2 regions of the Cupriavidus sp. 2KB_3 genome follow, and region 1 is predicted to be linked to the other one. Evidence: predicted binding sites of a transcription regulator. Region 1 holds the regulator's gene; the other holds the start of a gene.
What was found. Region 1 encodes NrdR, which represses ribonucleotide reductase genes. Its sites were predicted from a motif close to CACNANATNTNGTG; they were not measured.

Region 1 (7,717 bases):
CCCGTTGACCGTGCACTGGAGCCAGGGCACGCCGGCCGCGTCGTTGACGATCGAGAACACCTCGGTCACCAGGATGTTGCCGTTCACATCGTTGCCGGCGCAGTCGACCATGGTGCCGTCCGGCGTCGGGGCCGTGGGCGTGCCCGGTACCGCTGCGGGGTCTGCCCCCGGCGGCGACGAGCCGAAATAGCGCACGGTCAGCGTGTCGCTGGTATTGACACCGGTATCGTTGGTGGCTTCGAGCGTCTCGCTGACACCGAAGCTGTTGTCCAGGAAGGTGAAGTCGGAGTATCCGGCCTGGCGGCCCTGCCGTTGCAGCAACTGCGCAATGGCGCGCGAGTTTTCCTGCACTTCGGCGAGATCGCCCTGGGTGTTGTACGAGCGCTGCTGCGCCAGGTAGAGCGAGATCACCACGATGACCAGCAGCATGCTGATCACCATGCCGACCATGAGTTCGACCAGGGTGAAACCCTGCGCGCGGCGCCTCGGTTTGCGGATGGACGTAGTCATGGCACGAAGGCGGTCACGAATCGTTGAGGGGTGTCCTGGCCGTCTTCGCGCCACCAGATCTTGATGACGTAGGGTGCGCCGTTGACGTTCTGGCACTGCGGGTCCGCGGCGTCGCCGTCATTGGGGGACGCATCGATGCAGACCATGCCGCTGGCGGCGGGCAGCGCTTCCTTCAAATCGTCCAGCCAGGCCGCGAAGCTGGCCCCGGCCATGGCGGCCGGCGTGCAGCCTTTGGCCGCATAGCAATCGGCATTGGGCACGCTATTCGGCTTGTCGAACGCGCCAGCCGTCAGCGCGACCTCGTTGCTGCGCATCTGGTCTGCCAGGTTGTAGGCCATGGTGGTGGCCACGTTGCGCATGGACGCCGTGCGGGTATCGACCAGCGTGCGGAGCTGCAGCATGGCCAGCGCCAGGACGCCGATGGCGAGCACGACAATCGTGATCAGTGACTCAATCAGCGTGAACCCGTCATGGCGCGCGCGCGCGGGCGTGCGCAGTCGAACCGGGCGGGCACGTCTCGGTAGGCCGTTCTGTTGGGAGGGCGACATGGCGTCAGATGCAGGGCGTCTGCTGCTGGGTTTGGGGGCGGCCGCTGCCGGTCATGCTGACGGTCTGGCCGGGCAGTTCGGAATTGCGTTCGCAGAACTTCCAGGTGGCCGTGGGGGAGGTGGAGGCGCCCGAGGACCGGAATCGCACCAGGTCGGGCGTGGCGCCCAGGTTGCTGGCTTCCAGGGTCAGGGTCGGGGTCGGGTCGTCGCTGTAACGCAGCACGTCGTCTGTGGGATCGACCACGCCGTCGGCGTTGAGATCGGCGAAGATCACGCGCCGCTGGTTCCAGTCGGCGGAGCAGGCGCTGCCGGTGCCCACGGGGCAGATCGTGACGGTGCCGTTGCGCCGTGCTGCCTCGCTGCGGGCCGCTTCGATTTCGGTGAAGAACTTCGACGATTCCGTCGCGATGCGGCTGTTATGCAGGAAGGAGCGGAAGTTGGGGATGGCCGCTGCCGCGAGGATGCCGAGGATCGTCACGGCAGTCAGCAGCTCGATCAGCGTGAACCCGCCGATGATGCGCGTCTGAGAGCGGTGGAGACGCCCGATGCGGGCGCGGCTGTGCGGCTGGCTGGCATGCCGCGGCGACCCCATGCCAGCGAGCATGGACGCAGGCCGAGCAGGCGTCAGCAAGCCCACTGCCCAAAGGCAGAAAGACTGACCCATTTGTGACTCCCGTCCAAAAAATCGAACTGTTCTTTTGCTTTTCTATGGGCGGCGCGTTGGAGTTTTGCTGCGCTGGAGCCTCTGTTGGGCCCCGTTTACGCCGTGCACGCGCTCGCCATCCGGCCCCCTTACCCGAAGGAGGTCAGTGCAGATTAGACAGCTTTTTTTACGAAGTAGCTACCCCTTTCGTGGGGTAGGCGGGGAAAATTCGTCGAGTACGTCGCGGAATTCCGACACATCTTCAAAACTGCGATAAACGGAAGCAAAGCGAATATAGGCAATTTTGTCGAGTTTGCGCAATTCGCGCATGACTAGCTCGCCTACCTGGCTGCTGGCGATCTCTTTCTCTCCCAGCGCCAGCAGTTTTTCCTCGATCCGGGTGATGGCCTGGTCGATGGCCTCGGCGGACACCGGCCGCTTGCGCAGGGCCAGCCGCATCGAGTCCTTGAGCTTGCCGCGCGTGTAGTCCACGCGGGAGCCGTTTTTCTTGACGATGGCGGGGAAGAAGAGCTCGATGCGCTCGTAGGTGGTGAAGCGGCGGTCGCAGGCTTCGCAACGCCGGCGGCGGCGCACCGTGTCGCCGTCTTCGGAGACGCGACTGTCAAGCACCTGGGTGTTGGAATGACCGCAGAAGGGGCATTTCATGCCGGACCACCTGAAGATATATGCCGGGCCGCATTATCGCTCGCGGTGTGCAAAAGGTAAAACGGCGCTGCCGGGGCAGCGCCGTTGGTCACACGCACTATATATAGGCGCGGTGCCGGTTACGGCCGGAAATCAGCCGTAGACCGGGAAGCGGCGGGTCAGGGCGGACACCTGCTCGCGCACCTTGGCGATATTGGCTTCGTCGTGCGGGTTGTCCAGCACGTCGGCGATCAGGTTGGCCACCTGGCGCGCCTCGTCTTCCTTGAAGCCGCGCGTGGTCATGGCCGGCGAGCCCAGGCGCACGCCCGAGGTCACGAACGGCTTTTCCGGATCGTTCGGGATGGCGTTCTTGTTCACCGTGATATGGGCGTCGCCGAGGATCTTCTCGGCTTCCTTGCCGGTGATCTGCTTGGCGCGCAGGTCCACCAGCATCACGTGGCTCTCGGTCTTGCCGGACACGATGCGCAGGCCGCGCGCGATCAGCGTCTCGGCCATCGCGGCGGCGTTCTTCACCACCTGTTGCTGGTAGGACTTGAACTCCGGCGTCAGCGCTTCCTTGAAGGCGACGGCCTTGCCGGCGATCACGTGCATCAGCGGGCCGCCCTGGATACCCGGGAAGATGGCCGAGTTGATGGCCTTCTCGTGCTCGGCCTTCATCAGGATCACGCCACCACGCGGGCCGCGCAGGCTCTTGTGGGTGGTCGTGGTCACGAAGTCGGCGTGCGGCACCGGGTTCGGGTACACGCCGGCGGCGATCAGGCCGGCGTAGTGGGCCATGTCCACCATGAAGTAGGCGCCAACATCCTTGGCCACCTTGGCGATCCGTTCGAAGTCGATGCGCAGCGCGAAGGCTGAAGCGCCAGCGATGATCATCTTCGGCTTCTTCTCGTGGGCCAGCTTCTCCAGCGCGTCGTAGTCGATGTCTTCCTGGGCGTTCAGGCCGTAGCTGATGACGTTGAACCACTTGCCGCTCATGTTCAGGGCCATGCCGTGGGTCAGGTGACCGCCTTCGGCCAGGCTCATGCCCATGATGGTGTCGCCCGGCTTGAGCATGGCGAAGAACACACCCTGGTTGGCCTGCGAGCCCGAGTTAGGCTGCACGTTGGCGGCTTCGGCGCCGAAGAGCTGCTTCACGCGGTCGATGGCCAGCTGCTCCACCACGTCCACGTACTCGCAGCCACCGTAGTAGCGCTTGCCGGGATAGCCTTCGGCGTACTTGTTGGTCAGCTGCGAGCCCTGGGCGGCCATCACGGCCGGCGAGGTGTAGTTTTCAGACGCGATCAGCTCGATATGGTCTTCCTGGCGCTGGTTTTCCTTCTGGATCGCGGCAAAGACTTCGGGGTCGATCTGCTCGATGGTGAAACGGCTGCGTTCAAACATGGCGTGACTCGTCGGTAAAAAAGGGATGCCGATGCACTTTTCGGATAGCGAACAGGCAATCGGAATACATCTCGGGGGTTTCGCGGAACTTCGCGATTAGGGCGCGCGGGGAAGGCATCGGCGTCCGGCACCAGTGACCCCTATATATATAGATGTCATCCGGTGCAGGGCGCACCCTGCTTCCCATTCGCTGCCCAGGCGAGCGGCAGGCGTTTGTGATTCACGCCAGTGAACTTGCGCTTCCTCGTGGTAGTACCCACTGACTTCGCCAGTCGCGCAAGATGGAATGGTTGCCGCAGAGTTTACGCGAGGCCGCGCCGCGCCGCAAGGCGGTGCCCACGGGGTAGTTCGGGGGCAGGGCGGGGCGGAGTGTGGCGGGCGTGCATCGGGCCAGCTTCCCGCCAAGCCGCGCGGCGCCTGGCTCGCAACTTGCTGTTGCATTTCTCCTGCGGGTTTACCTGTGGCGGGCCGTTGCGGTCCGTTACAATGCCGGCCATGCCGAACTTTGTCTGGCCGCTGCGCGTGTACTGGGAAGACACGGATGCCGGCGGCGTGGTGTTCTACGCCAACTACCTGAAATTCTTTGAACGGGCTCGGACCGAATGGCTGCGCTCGCTCGGGATTGGTCAGCAGGACCTTGCCGATACGTCGAATGTGGTCTTCGTGGTACGCAGTACTGCTGTGGAATACAATGCGCCCGCCCGGCTGGACGACCAGCTGGAGATCCGCACCGTGATTGAACGGGTGGGGCCTGCCTCGGTCCAATTCGCCCAAGAAGCGTGGCGCGACGACCTCCAGCTGGCCAGCGGCAAGATCCGGGTGGGATGTGTCGATAAAAGCACATTTCGTCCGGCCCCGATTCCTGCTCCTGTTCTCGCAACTATAAGAAACGCTCGATGAATCCGGTGACCGTCACGCAAGACCTGTCGATTATCTCGCTGGTGCTGCGCGCCAGCCTGCTGGCACAGGCCGTCATGGCGCTGCTGCTGGTGATGTCCCTCTTCTCGTGGACCTATATTTTCCGCAAGCACCTGGCGCTGCGCGCCGCGCGCAGCCAGACGGAAATCTTCGAGCGCGACTTCTGGGCCGGCGGCGATCTCCAGGCGCTCTATAACAGCGCCGTCAACAATCGCCACAACACCGGCGCACTCGAGCGCATCTTCGAGTCCGGCATGGGCGAATTCCTGAAAGCCCGCGAGCGCAGCAGCGACGCCGGCGCGCTGCTCGATGCCGCCCGCCGCGCCATGCGTGCCGCCTACCAGCGCGAGATGGATGTACTGGAGTCGCACCTGCCATTCCTGGCATCGGTGGGCTCGGTCAGCCCGTATATCGGCCTGTTCGGCACGGTGTGGGGGATCATGAACGCGTTCCGCGGTCTGTCGAATGTGCAGCAAGCGACGCTTGCATCGGTTGCGCCCGGTATCGCCGAAGCCCTCGTGGCCACGGCCATCGGCCTGTTTGCAGCGATTCCGGCCGTGATCGCCTACAACCGATATGCAACGGAGATCGATCGTCTGGCCATCCGTTTCGAGAGTTTCATGGAAGAGTTCCTGAACATTCTCCAGCGCCAGACCCGCTAACCCACCTCATCCATCGCATTCGGAGCACTAGCCATGGCAGCCATTCAGCGCCGCGGCGGCTCGCGCCGCCGGGCCAGCGCCGACATCAACGTCGTGCCGTACATCGACGTGATGCTTGTGCTGCTCGTCATCTTCATGGTGGCGGCCCCCATCGTGAACCCGGCCGTGGTCGACCTGCCTTCCGTGGCTCAGGCCACGCCGCAGCAGAAGGCGCCGCCCATCGTCGTGTCCGTGCATGAGGACGGCACGCTGACCGCGAGCGGCAAGGACAATGCCGGCAACGCCTTCGAGCGCAAGCTCGACAAGCGCGGCCTGCTGGATTTCGTCCACCAGCGCCAGAATGAGAACCCGGACCAGCCCGTGGTGATCGCCGCCGACCGTGCCGTGAAGTACGAGGCGGTGCTCGACGTGATGTCCATACTGAAGGCCGACGGCGTGAAGCGCGTGGGCCTGATGGTCAAGTCCAAGTAAGCACCGCGACATCCAGTGGCCAGTCTCTCGTCACGCCATCCGCAAGCCCGGCCGCAGCGCCGGGCACAGGCGGCCGCCTACCCCTACCAGCCGGTGAAGGAGCGCGGCACCACGCGCTCGTTCCTGATGGCCCTGTTCATGCACGTGCTGCTCGGGTTGGTGCTCTACTACGGCGTGCGCTGGCAGAGCAGCACGCCGGTGGGCGCCGAAGCCGAACTATGGGACGAGATTCCCGACTCCACGCCGGCCCCGCCGCCGCGCCCGGTGGAGCAGCCGCGCCCGACGCCGCAGCCCGAGCCAGCCGTGCGCAGCAAGGCCGAGGAAGACGCGGACATCGCCCTGGAACGCCAGAAGCGCAAGCAGGCCGAGGAGGCCGCCCGCAAGGAACAGGAAAAGCGCGACGCCCAGCGCAAGGAAGACCAGCGCAAGGAAGAGCAGCGTAAGGAAGACCAGCGCCAGCAACAGCAGCGCGAAGAGGCGCAGCGCAAGGAAGACGCCAGGAAGAAGGCCGAGCAGGATCGCAAGGAGCAGGCCGAGCGCGACCGCAAGGAAGCGGCCGACGCGAAGGCGAAGGCTGACGCCAAGGCCCGCGCTGACGCGGAGCAGAAGGCGAAGGCCGCCGATGCCGAGCAGAAGGCCAAGGCGAAGGCGGACGCCGATGCGAAGGCCAAGCGCGAAGCCGCTGCCAACGCCCAGCGCAAGAGCGAGCTGGCGCGCCTGCAGGCCATGGCCGGCGGAAGCGCCACCTCCAGCGGCGGCGGCGTGGGCAATGCGGCCGGCTCCGGGGCGGGTTCGGGTGGCAAGGCGTCGCCGGGCTACGCCGACCGCGTGCGCCGCAAGGTGAAGCCGAACATCAATTTCGGTGGCGATGTGGACGGAAATCCGGCCGCCGTGGTGTCGGTCTCGCTGGCGCCGGATGGCTCGCTGCTGTCCGCCCGCCTGAGCAAGTCCAGCGGCAATGCGGACTGGGACAACGCCGTGCTGCGTGCGGTGCAGCGCTCCGATCCGTTGCCGGTTGACGAGAACGGCAAGGCGCCTTCGAGCTTCACGATCACGTTCAAGCCCAAGGACTAGGCGCCTCATCTGCCATGTTTTGCAACATAATGCAACCTTCATCGATGGCGCTGGGTCGCATTGCTACCATGAACGGTTGCCTGACGCGGCCGGCAGCGTGCAATTGCACGCAGAACGGGCCATGCGCCAAGCGGCGCGTTGCCCGATCTGCTGTAGTTGCTGTGCCCGCCGTACCGATGAATCCTGATATCGACTGAGGAGCAGCATGCGAAAGCTTTGGGCCCCCAACTGGCTGTCCGCAAGGCGGCACAACGCTCAATCCACATCGTCGCCCGCCACCCAGCCCACGCGCGAGCAAAGCCGCTACGCGCTGATGGCATGGCTGGCGGCTGCGCTGATGTCTGCCGGCGTGGCACACGCGCAACTGAATGTGGAAATCACCGGGGTGGGTTCGAACCAGTTCCCGGTGGCCACCGCCAACTTCCAGGGCGAGGCGCAGGCCCCGCAGAACCTGACCGCCATCATCCGCAGCGACCTGGTCAACAGCGGCCGCTTCCGCAACGTGGATCCGGGTGGCGCTACCGTGGCCGAATCGGCCCAGGTGGACCTGGGCAGCTGGAAGTCGCGCGGTGCCGATGCCTTCGTGGCTGGCAGCGTCACCCCCGCCGGCAACGGCCAGTACGAGGTGCGTTTCCGCCTGTACGACACAGTCAAGGGCCAGAGCCTGGGCGGCCTGGCCTTCACGGTCGGCCAGAACCAGCTGCGCGTGACCGCGCACAAGATCGCCGACTATATCTACGAGAAGCTGCTCGGCGAGCGCGGCGTGTTTGCCACGCGCCTGTCGTACGTGTCGAAGGTGGGCAACCGCTACCAGCTGCTGATCTCCGATTCGGACGGCCAGAACG
Region 2 (7,717 bases), on a different contig from region 1:
GTTCCCGATCCGATACTCGTCATCGACGACGAGGCCGACCTGCGCGAGCTGCTGGACATCTCGCTGCGCCGCATGGGGCACGACGTGGTGATGGCCGGCTCGCTGGCCGAGGCGCGGCTGCGGCTGGCGGAGCGCCGCTACAGCCTGGTGCTGACCGACATGCGGCTGGGCGACGGGCTGGGCATCGAGATCGTGCGGCAGCTGTCGGCTTCGCCCGAGCGCACGCCGGTGGCCGTGATCACCGCCTACGGCAGCGCCGACAATGCCGTCGATGCGCTCAAGGCCGGCGCGTTCGACTACATCGCCAAGCCGGTCTCGCTCGACCAGCTGCGCACCCTGATCCTGAACGCGCTGGGCCGCCAGCAGCGTAACCCCGCCGAGGGCGGCGCGCGCAGCGCCGAGGCTGTCGAGGCGGCGGAAGCCGCCGACCGCGCCGCCGGACTGCTGCCGGGGCTGTCCCCGGCCATGCAGGAGGTGCGCCGCTCGCTGTCGCGGCTGGCGCGCAGCATGGCGCCGGTGGTGATCAGCGGTGAGTCGGGCAGCGGCAAGGAGCGCGCGGCGCGTGCCATCCATGCCGTGAGCGCGCGCGCCGCGCACCCGTTCGTGGCCGTGAACTGCGGGGCGATTCCCGAGACGCTGATGGAGTCGGAATTCTTCGGCTACGTGAAGGGCGCGTTCACGGGCGCCGATGCCGAGCGCGGCGGTTTCTTCCACGCCGCGCACGGCGGCACGCTGCTGCTGGACGAGGTGGCCGACCTGCCGCTGACCATGCAGGTGAAGCTGCTGCGCGCGTTGCAGGAGCGGCGTGTGCGCAAGATCGGCGCCAGTCGGGAAGACACCGTGGACGTGCGCGTGATGTGCGCGAGCCACAAGGATCTGGCCGCGATGGTCGCCGCCGGCTCGTTCCGCCAGGACCTGTACTACCGGCTGAACGTGCTGGAGCTGCGCATGCCGACGCTGCGCGAGCGTGGCGAGGACATTCCGGTGCTGGCGCAGGTCATCCTCGAACACCTGGCCGTGCGCTATGGCGATGCGCGGCCGCGCCGCCTGTCCGGCCCGGCGCTGGCGCGGCTGGCGGCATACCGCTTCCCCGGCAACGTGCGGGAACTCGAAAACCTGCTGGAACGCGCTTACGCCTTCGCCGAATCGGACGAGATCGAGGTAGCGGACCTCGGTCCGCTCGAAGCCGGCGTGGATCGCGCGAGCCCGCTGCAAGGCGCGCCCGCGCCTGTGGCGGAGACCGCGCCAACCGGCTATGAGACCTGGGGCAGCCCGGCATGGTCGGCAGCCAGCCTGACGGCGCCGGAAGCGGCGGGTGGTGCCACAGCGGAAGCGCCGCCGCAGCCCCAGCCCCAGCCATCCATCGATCCGATGGTCGATGCGCTGCGCGACGTCACGTTCCCGATCGACCTGCCTGCCCGGCTCGAGGCCCTGGAGCGCGAGCTGATCCTGCGCGCGCTGCGCCAGACCGGCTTCAACCGCACCACGGCCGCGCCGCTACTGGGTTTGAACTTCCGCCAGCTGCGCTACCGCATCCAGCAACTGGAGATCCGCGACGAACGCGAAGGGCGCGATGGCCGGGAAGGGCGTGACGACAGCGAGTCGATGGCGGAAGGCGAGGGCCGCAATGGCTGAGATGGCTGACGTGGCCGCAGACTGGCTGCCCGGCGCTGACGGCTGGGTGCCGGCCGCGCGCCGCGTGCCATCGCCCAACTTCGACGCCCGCCCCGACGGCATGCCCGTGGACGTGGTGGTGCTGCACAACATCAGCCTGCCGCCGGGCCAGTTCGGCACGGGCGACATCGAGGCCTTCTTCCAGAACCGGCTCGACATCGCCCGCCACCCGTTCTTCGAGACCATCCGCGACGTCCGCGTCTCCGCCCATTTCCTGATCACCCGCGAGGGCGAACTGGTGCAATTTGTGGCGTGTACGCGACGTGCCTGGCACGCCGGCCAATCGGCCTACTGCGGCCGCCAGCGCTGTAACGACTTCTCCATCGGCATCGAGATCGAAGGCGCCGACGACCAGCCCTTCACCCTGGGCCAGTATGAGACCGCCGCACGCATCGTCGCCGCCCTGCGCACGACCTACCCGATCACCGGCATCGCCGGCCACAGCGACATCGCCCCGGGTCGCAAGACCGACCCCGGCCCCCATTTCGACTGGGACCGCTTCGCCAGACTGGCCAATGTGACGCCAGCGCTGCTGCCTTATCGGCGGGGTTCCTGACCGCCACCCCCTTGTGCACGATGCCTCATATTCAGGCATTCGCCGGCGTGACAGCGATGTGAAATCCCCACACTTGGGCCGCCTATCGGCGACTCGCCACGATTAAAAAATTTTAGAAAATTTGTGCGGTGGCGCACGGGCCGCCGCCATCCCTTGGCGTAGCGCGGCTTGCGGGAATGTGGCGCTGCCGCACACCCGGTCCCCAGCGGGGCAGCGGACTTGTCAAGACTGGTCTTTCCGATTCGTTTCACTATACTTAGCCCAGTTTTTCGCAGTGACCACTATATCTAGTGGTACTACCGGGGAACCGGCCGAGGTGTGAAGCCAGCGCCGCAACGGATTGCGACGCCGGCGCCACAGTAGTGACGCGGCCGGCGGTATCGCAAGAGTCCCTAGCAGAATGAACGCCTGTGCAGTTTGGTTCTCGCCCCGGCAAAACCGGTGTCGAGTGTCTTCTGAAGCGCATTTTGCTAGGGACTTTGTCACTTCATTACAAGGGTTAAAACAGGAGTTACCTCATGCAAACGGCCCAGAACGAACAACAAATCACGGGATCGGCTGGCGTTGTCGGCGCCGCCGGTACGTCGCAGCAGACCCCCGCCGCTGCCAGCGCCAACTATCAGGACTACAAGCTCATCCGCCGCAATGGGGCCGTGGTGGCGTTCGAGCCGAACAAGATTGCCGTCGCCGTGACCAAGGCCTTCCTGGCCGTCAACGGCGGCCAGGGCGCTGCCTCCGCGCGTGTGCGCGAGCTGGTGGAGCAGGTCACCCAGAACGTGGTGCGCGCGCTGCTGCGCAGCCGCCCGAACGGCGGCACCTTCCATATCGAAGACGTGCAGGACCACGTGGAACTGGCGCTGATGCGCTCGGGCGAGCATGAAGTGGCCCGCGCCTACGTGCTGTATCGCGAGAAGCGCACCCAGGAGCGCGCGCAGGCCAATGCGCAGACCGTGGCGCGCGTGCAACAGGGCGTCGCGTTCAACGTGACCGACAACGGCGTGACCCGCGTGCTGGACCTGGCCGCGCTGCACGAGCTGATCGACACCGCCTGCAGCGGCCTGGGCAAGGGCGTGAGCGCCGAGCCGATCCTGAAGGAAACGCTCAAGAACCTGTATGACGGCGTGCCGCTGACGCAGGTGTACGACTCCGCCATCCTGGCCGCGCGTACCCTGATCGAGAAGGACCCGGACTACAGCCAGGTCACCGCGCGCATCCTGCTGCACACGATCCGCAAGGAAATCCTCGGCGGCGAAGTGACGCAGGCCGAAATGTCCTCGCGCTACGCCGAGTACTTCCCGAAGTTCATCGCACGCGGTATCGCCGCCGAGCTGCTGGACGAGAAGCTGGCCACGTATGACCTGGCCCGCCTGGGCGCCGCGCTGGACGCCTCGCGCGACTTCCAGTTCAACTACCTCGGCCTGCAGACGCTGTACGACCGCTACTTCCTGCATATCGAAGAGCAGCGCATCGAAATGCCGCAGGCCTTCTTTATGCGCGTGGCCATGGGCCTGGCGCTGGAAGAGCGCGACCGCGAAGCCCGCGCCATCGAGTTCTACCAGCTGCTGTCGTCGTTCGACTTCATGTCGTCCACGCCCACGCTGTTCAACTCGGGCACGCGCCGCTCGCAGCTCTCGTCGTGCTACCTGACCACGGTGTCGGACGACCTGGAAGGCATCTACGAAGCCCTCAAGGAAAACGCGCTGCTGTCGAAGTTCGCCGGCGGCCTGGGCAACGACTGGACCAACGTGCGCGCGTTGGGCTCCCACATCAAGGGCACCAACGGCAAGAGCCAGGGCGTGGTGCCGTTCCTGAAGGTGGTGAACGACACGGCCGTGGCCGTGAACCAGGGCGGCAAGCGCAAGGGCGCGGTCTGCGCCTACCTGGAGACGTGGCACCTGGACATCGAGGAATTCCTCGAGCTGCGCAAGAACACCGGCGACGACCGCCGCCGCACCCACGACATGAACACGGCCAACTGGATTCCGGACCTGTTCATGAAGCGCGTGATGGAAAACGCCGAATGGACGCTGTTCTCGCCCGCCACCTGCCCGGACCTGCACGACAAGGTCGGCAAGGCGTTCGAGCAGGCCTACCTGGGCTATGAAGCCCGCGCCGCCAGCGGCGAACTGAAGCTGTTCAAGAAGGTGCCGGCCGTGCAGCTCTGGCGCAAGATGCTGGGCATGCTGTTCGAGACGGGCCATCCGTGGATCACGTTCAAGGACCCGTGCAACATCCGCAGCCCGCAGCAGCACGTGGGCGTGGTGCACAGCTCCAACCTGTGCACGGAAATCACGCTGAACACGAACGAGAGCGAAATCGCCGTGTGCAACCTGGGTTCGGTGAACCTGGTGGCCCACCTGAAGCAGCAGGCCGACGGCACCCACGTGCTCGACCACGCCAAGCTCCAGAAGACCATCCGCACCGCGATGCGCATGCTCGACAACGTGATCGACATCAACTACTACGCGGTGGAGAAGGCGCGCAATTCGAACCTGCGCCACCGCCCGGTGGGCATGGGCATCATGGGCTTCCAGGACTGCCTGCACGTGCTGCGCACGCCGTACGCCAGCGACGCCGCGGTGAAGTTCGCCGATACGTCGATGGAAGCGGTCTGCTACTACGCCTACGAGGCATCAAACGAGCTGGCGCAGGAACGTGGCCGCTACAGCACCTACGAGGGTTCGCTGTGGGACCGTGGCATCCTGCCGCAGGACTCGCTCAAGCTGCTGGCCGAAGAGCGCGGCGGCTACCTCGAGGTGGACATGTCCTCCTCGATGGACTGGGACAGCCTGCGCGCCCGCATCAAGCAGCATGGCATGCGTAACTCGAACTGCATCGCGATCGCCCCGACCGCGACCATTTCGAACATCATCGGCGTGTCGGCCTGCATCGAACCGACCTTCCAGAACCTGTACGTGAAGTCGAACCTCTCGGGCGAATTCACGGTGGTCAACGACTACCTGGTGCGCGACCTCAAGGCGCGCGGCCTGTGGGACGAAGTGATGGTGGCGGACCTGAAGTACTTCGACGGTTCGCTGGCCCGCATCGACCGCATTCCGCAAGACCTGCGCGACATCTACGCCACGGCCTTCGAGGTGGAGCCGAGCTGGCTGGTGGAGGCCGCAAGCCGCCGCCAGAAGTGGATCGACCAGGCCCAGTCGCTGAACATCTACATGGCTGGCGCGTCGGGCAAGAAGCTGGACGATACCTACAAGCAAGCCTGGCTGCGCGGCCTGAAGACCACGTACTACCTGCGCACGATGGCGGCCACGCACGTGGAGAAGTCCACGGTGTCGCGCGGCTCGCTGAACGCGGTGTCGTCGGGCAGCGACGGTGGCGTGTCGGCGCTGGAAGCCGCCGCCGCCTCGGCCCCGGCCATGCCGGAAGCCGAAGGCGCGGTCTGCACCATGCGCCCGGGCGACCCCGGCTTCGACGAGTGCGAAGCCTGCCAGTAAGCAAGACGTAACAAGCCCCCCAACGGTTTACACCCCTCGCCCGCTTGCGGGAGAGGGGCCGGGGGAGAGGGCCGGCGCCCCCATGACGCGGGCGCCAGTGCTGGCCACCGCCAGCCATCCACGAATAACGGAGAAATAACATGCTGAGCTGGGACGACGACGTTCAAGCCAAGCCGCAGGCTGCCCCGCAGCCCGCGCTGCAACCTGCCACCCTGGCCGCCGCTGACGAGCAGGGCGCGCTGCCGCCGGCCGCCACGCAGCCGGGCATCCTGGGCAACAACCCGAACGCCGCCGCCGTACAGAGCGAGCGCCGCGTGAACGCCGCCGACAAGCGCGTGATCAACGGCTCCACCGACGTGAACCAGCTGGTGCCGTTCAAGTACAAGTGGGCGTGGGAGAAGTACCTGGCCGGCTGCGCCAACCACTGGATGCCGCAGGAAATCAACATGTCGCGCGACATCGCCCTGTGGAAGGACCCCAACGGCCTGACCGAGGACGAGCGCCGCGTCATCAAGCGCAACCTGGGCTTCTTCGTCACGGCCGACTCGCTGGCCGCGAACAACATCGTGCTGGGCACCTACCGCCAGATCACGGCGCCGGAATGCCGCCAGTATCTGCTGCGCCAGGCCTTCGAGGAGGCCATCCACACGCACGCCTACCAGTACATCGTGGAGTCGCTGGGCCTGAACGAGGCCGAGATCTTCAACGCGTACCACGAGGTGAAGTCGATCCGCGACAAGGACGAGTTCCTGATCCCGTTCATCGACACGCTGACCGATCCGTCGTTCAAGACCGGCACGCCCGAGAACGACCAGAAGCTGCTCAAGAGCCTGATCGTGTTCGCCTGCATCATGGAAGGCCTGTTCTTCTACGTGGGCTTCACGCAGATCCTGGCGATGGGCCGCCAGAACAAGATGACCGGCGCCGCCGAGCAGTACCAGTACATCCTGCGCGACGAGTCGCTGCACTGCAACTTCGGCATCGACCTGATCAACCAGATCAAGCTCGAGAACCCGCACCTGTGGACGGCCGACTTCAAGGCCGAGATCACGGAGCTGTTCAAGCAGGCCGTGGACCTGGAATACCGCTACGCGGAAGACACCATGCCGCGCGGCGTGCTGGGCCTGAACGCGCCGATGTTCAAGTCGTACCTGCGCTTCATCTGCAACCGCCGCTGCCAGCAGATCGGCCTGGAGCAGCTGTTCCCGAACGAGGAAAACCCGTTCCCGTGGATGAGCGAGATGATCGACCTGAAGAAGGAGCGCAACTTCTTCGAGACGCGCGTGATCGAGTACCAGACCGGTGGGGCGCTGTCCTGGGATTGAGGTGAAGCTGCGCTGACATCCCGGCGAGACAAACAGGCAGGCGACGCGATTGGGCGTCGCCTGTTTTGTTTTGCGGCCGCCCGCCGCGTTTTTCAGAATCGGCTCACATACCCGGGCCGGAATGCTCCCTACCATCGTCGACAGAAAGGTTCGCTTTCCCTGTCCGATGGACGTTCCAACTAGGAGTTTTCCGATGCAAGCCGTGGTTCTGCACCGCCTGGGCGATATTCCGCGCTTCGAGTCCTTCCCCGACCCCGACACCACGCACTGCGAGCGGCTGGTGGGGGTCGCCGCCGCCGCCATCCATGCAATCGACCGGCAGGCGGCCGCCGGGAGGCATGCCAGCAGCCCGCTCACGCTGCCGGTGGTCTGCGGGGTGGATGGCGTCGGCCATACGGCCGGTGGCGAGCGCGTCTATTTCAGCACCACGCGGCGGCCGTTCGGCGCCATGGCCGAGTTCGCGCCGGCGGACTGGGTCGTGCCGCTGCCCGAGGGCCTGCCGGGCGAGTTCGCGGCGGCGCTGGTGCGGCCGGCGCTGCTGGCGTGGCTGCCGCTGGCGCACCGCGCCGAACTGGAGCCCGGCGAGACGGTGATGGTGCTCGGCGCCACCACGGCGGCGGGGCGCATGGCGGTCCAGGCGGCGCGGCTGCTCGGCGCCAAGCGGATCATCGCCGCCGGGCACCGCCAGGAGGCACTGGCCACGCTGG

Region 2: the regulator NrdR is predicted to act here: its motif matches at 2,510-2,523, upstream of AB4120_RS22225 (ribonucleoside-diphosphate reductase subunit alpha).

Annotation. Positions count from the first base shown of each region.
Region 1 is NZ_JBFRHD010000001.1:101,686-109,402, forward strand. It holds gene AB4120_RS00475 (PilW family protein) at 1-510, opposite strand, end outside; gene pilV (type IV pilus modification protein PilV) at 507-1,058, opposite strand; gene AB4120_RS00485 (GspH/FimT family pseudopilin) at 1,063-1,662, opposite strand; gene nrdR (transcriptional regulator NrdR) at 1,900-2,367, opposite strand; gene glyA (serine hydroxymethyltransferase) at 2,500-3,747, opposite strand; ZMP/ZTP riboswitch at 3,933-4,033, opposite strand; gene ybgC (tol-pal system-associated acyl-CoA thioesterase) at 4,243-4,647, shown strand; gene tolQ (protein TolQ) at 4,644-5,327, shown strand; gene tolR (protein TolR) at 5,361-5,798, shown strand; gene tolA (cell envelope integrity protein TolA) at 5,814-6,872, shown strand; gene tolB (Tol-Pal system beta propeller repeat protein TolB) at 7,078-7,717, shown strand, end outside.
Region 2 is NZ_JBFRHD010000022.1:72,098-79,814, forward strand. It holds gene AB4120_RS22215 (sigma-54-dependent transcriptional regulator) at 1-1,635, shown strand, start outside; gene ampD (1,6-anhydro-N-acetylmuramyl-L-alanine amidase AmpD) at 1,628-2,230, shown strand; gene AB4120_RS22225 (ribonucleoside-diphosphate reductase subunit alpha) at 2,749-5,685, shown strand; gene AB4120_RS22230 (ribonucleotide-diphosphate reductase subunit beta) at 5,826-7,010, shown strand; gene AB4120_RS22235 (quinone oxidoreductase family protein) at 7,204-7,717, shown strand, end outside.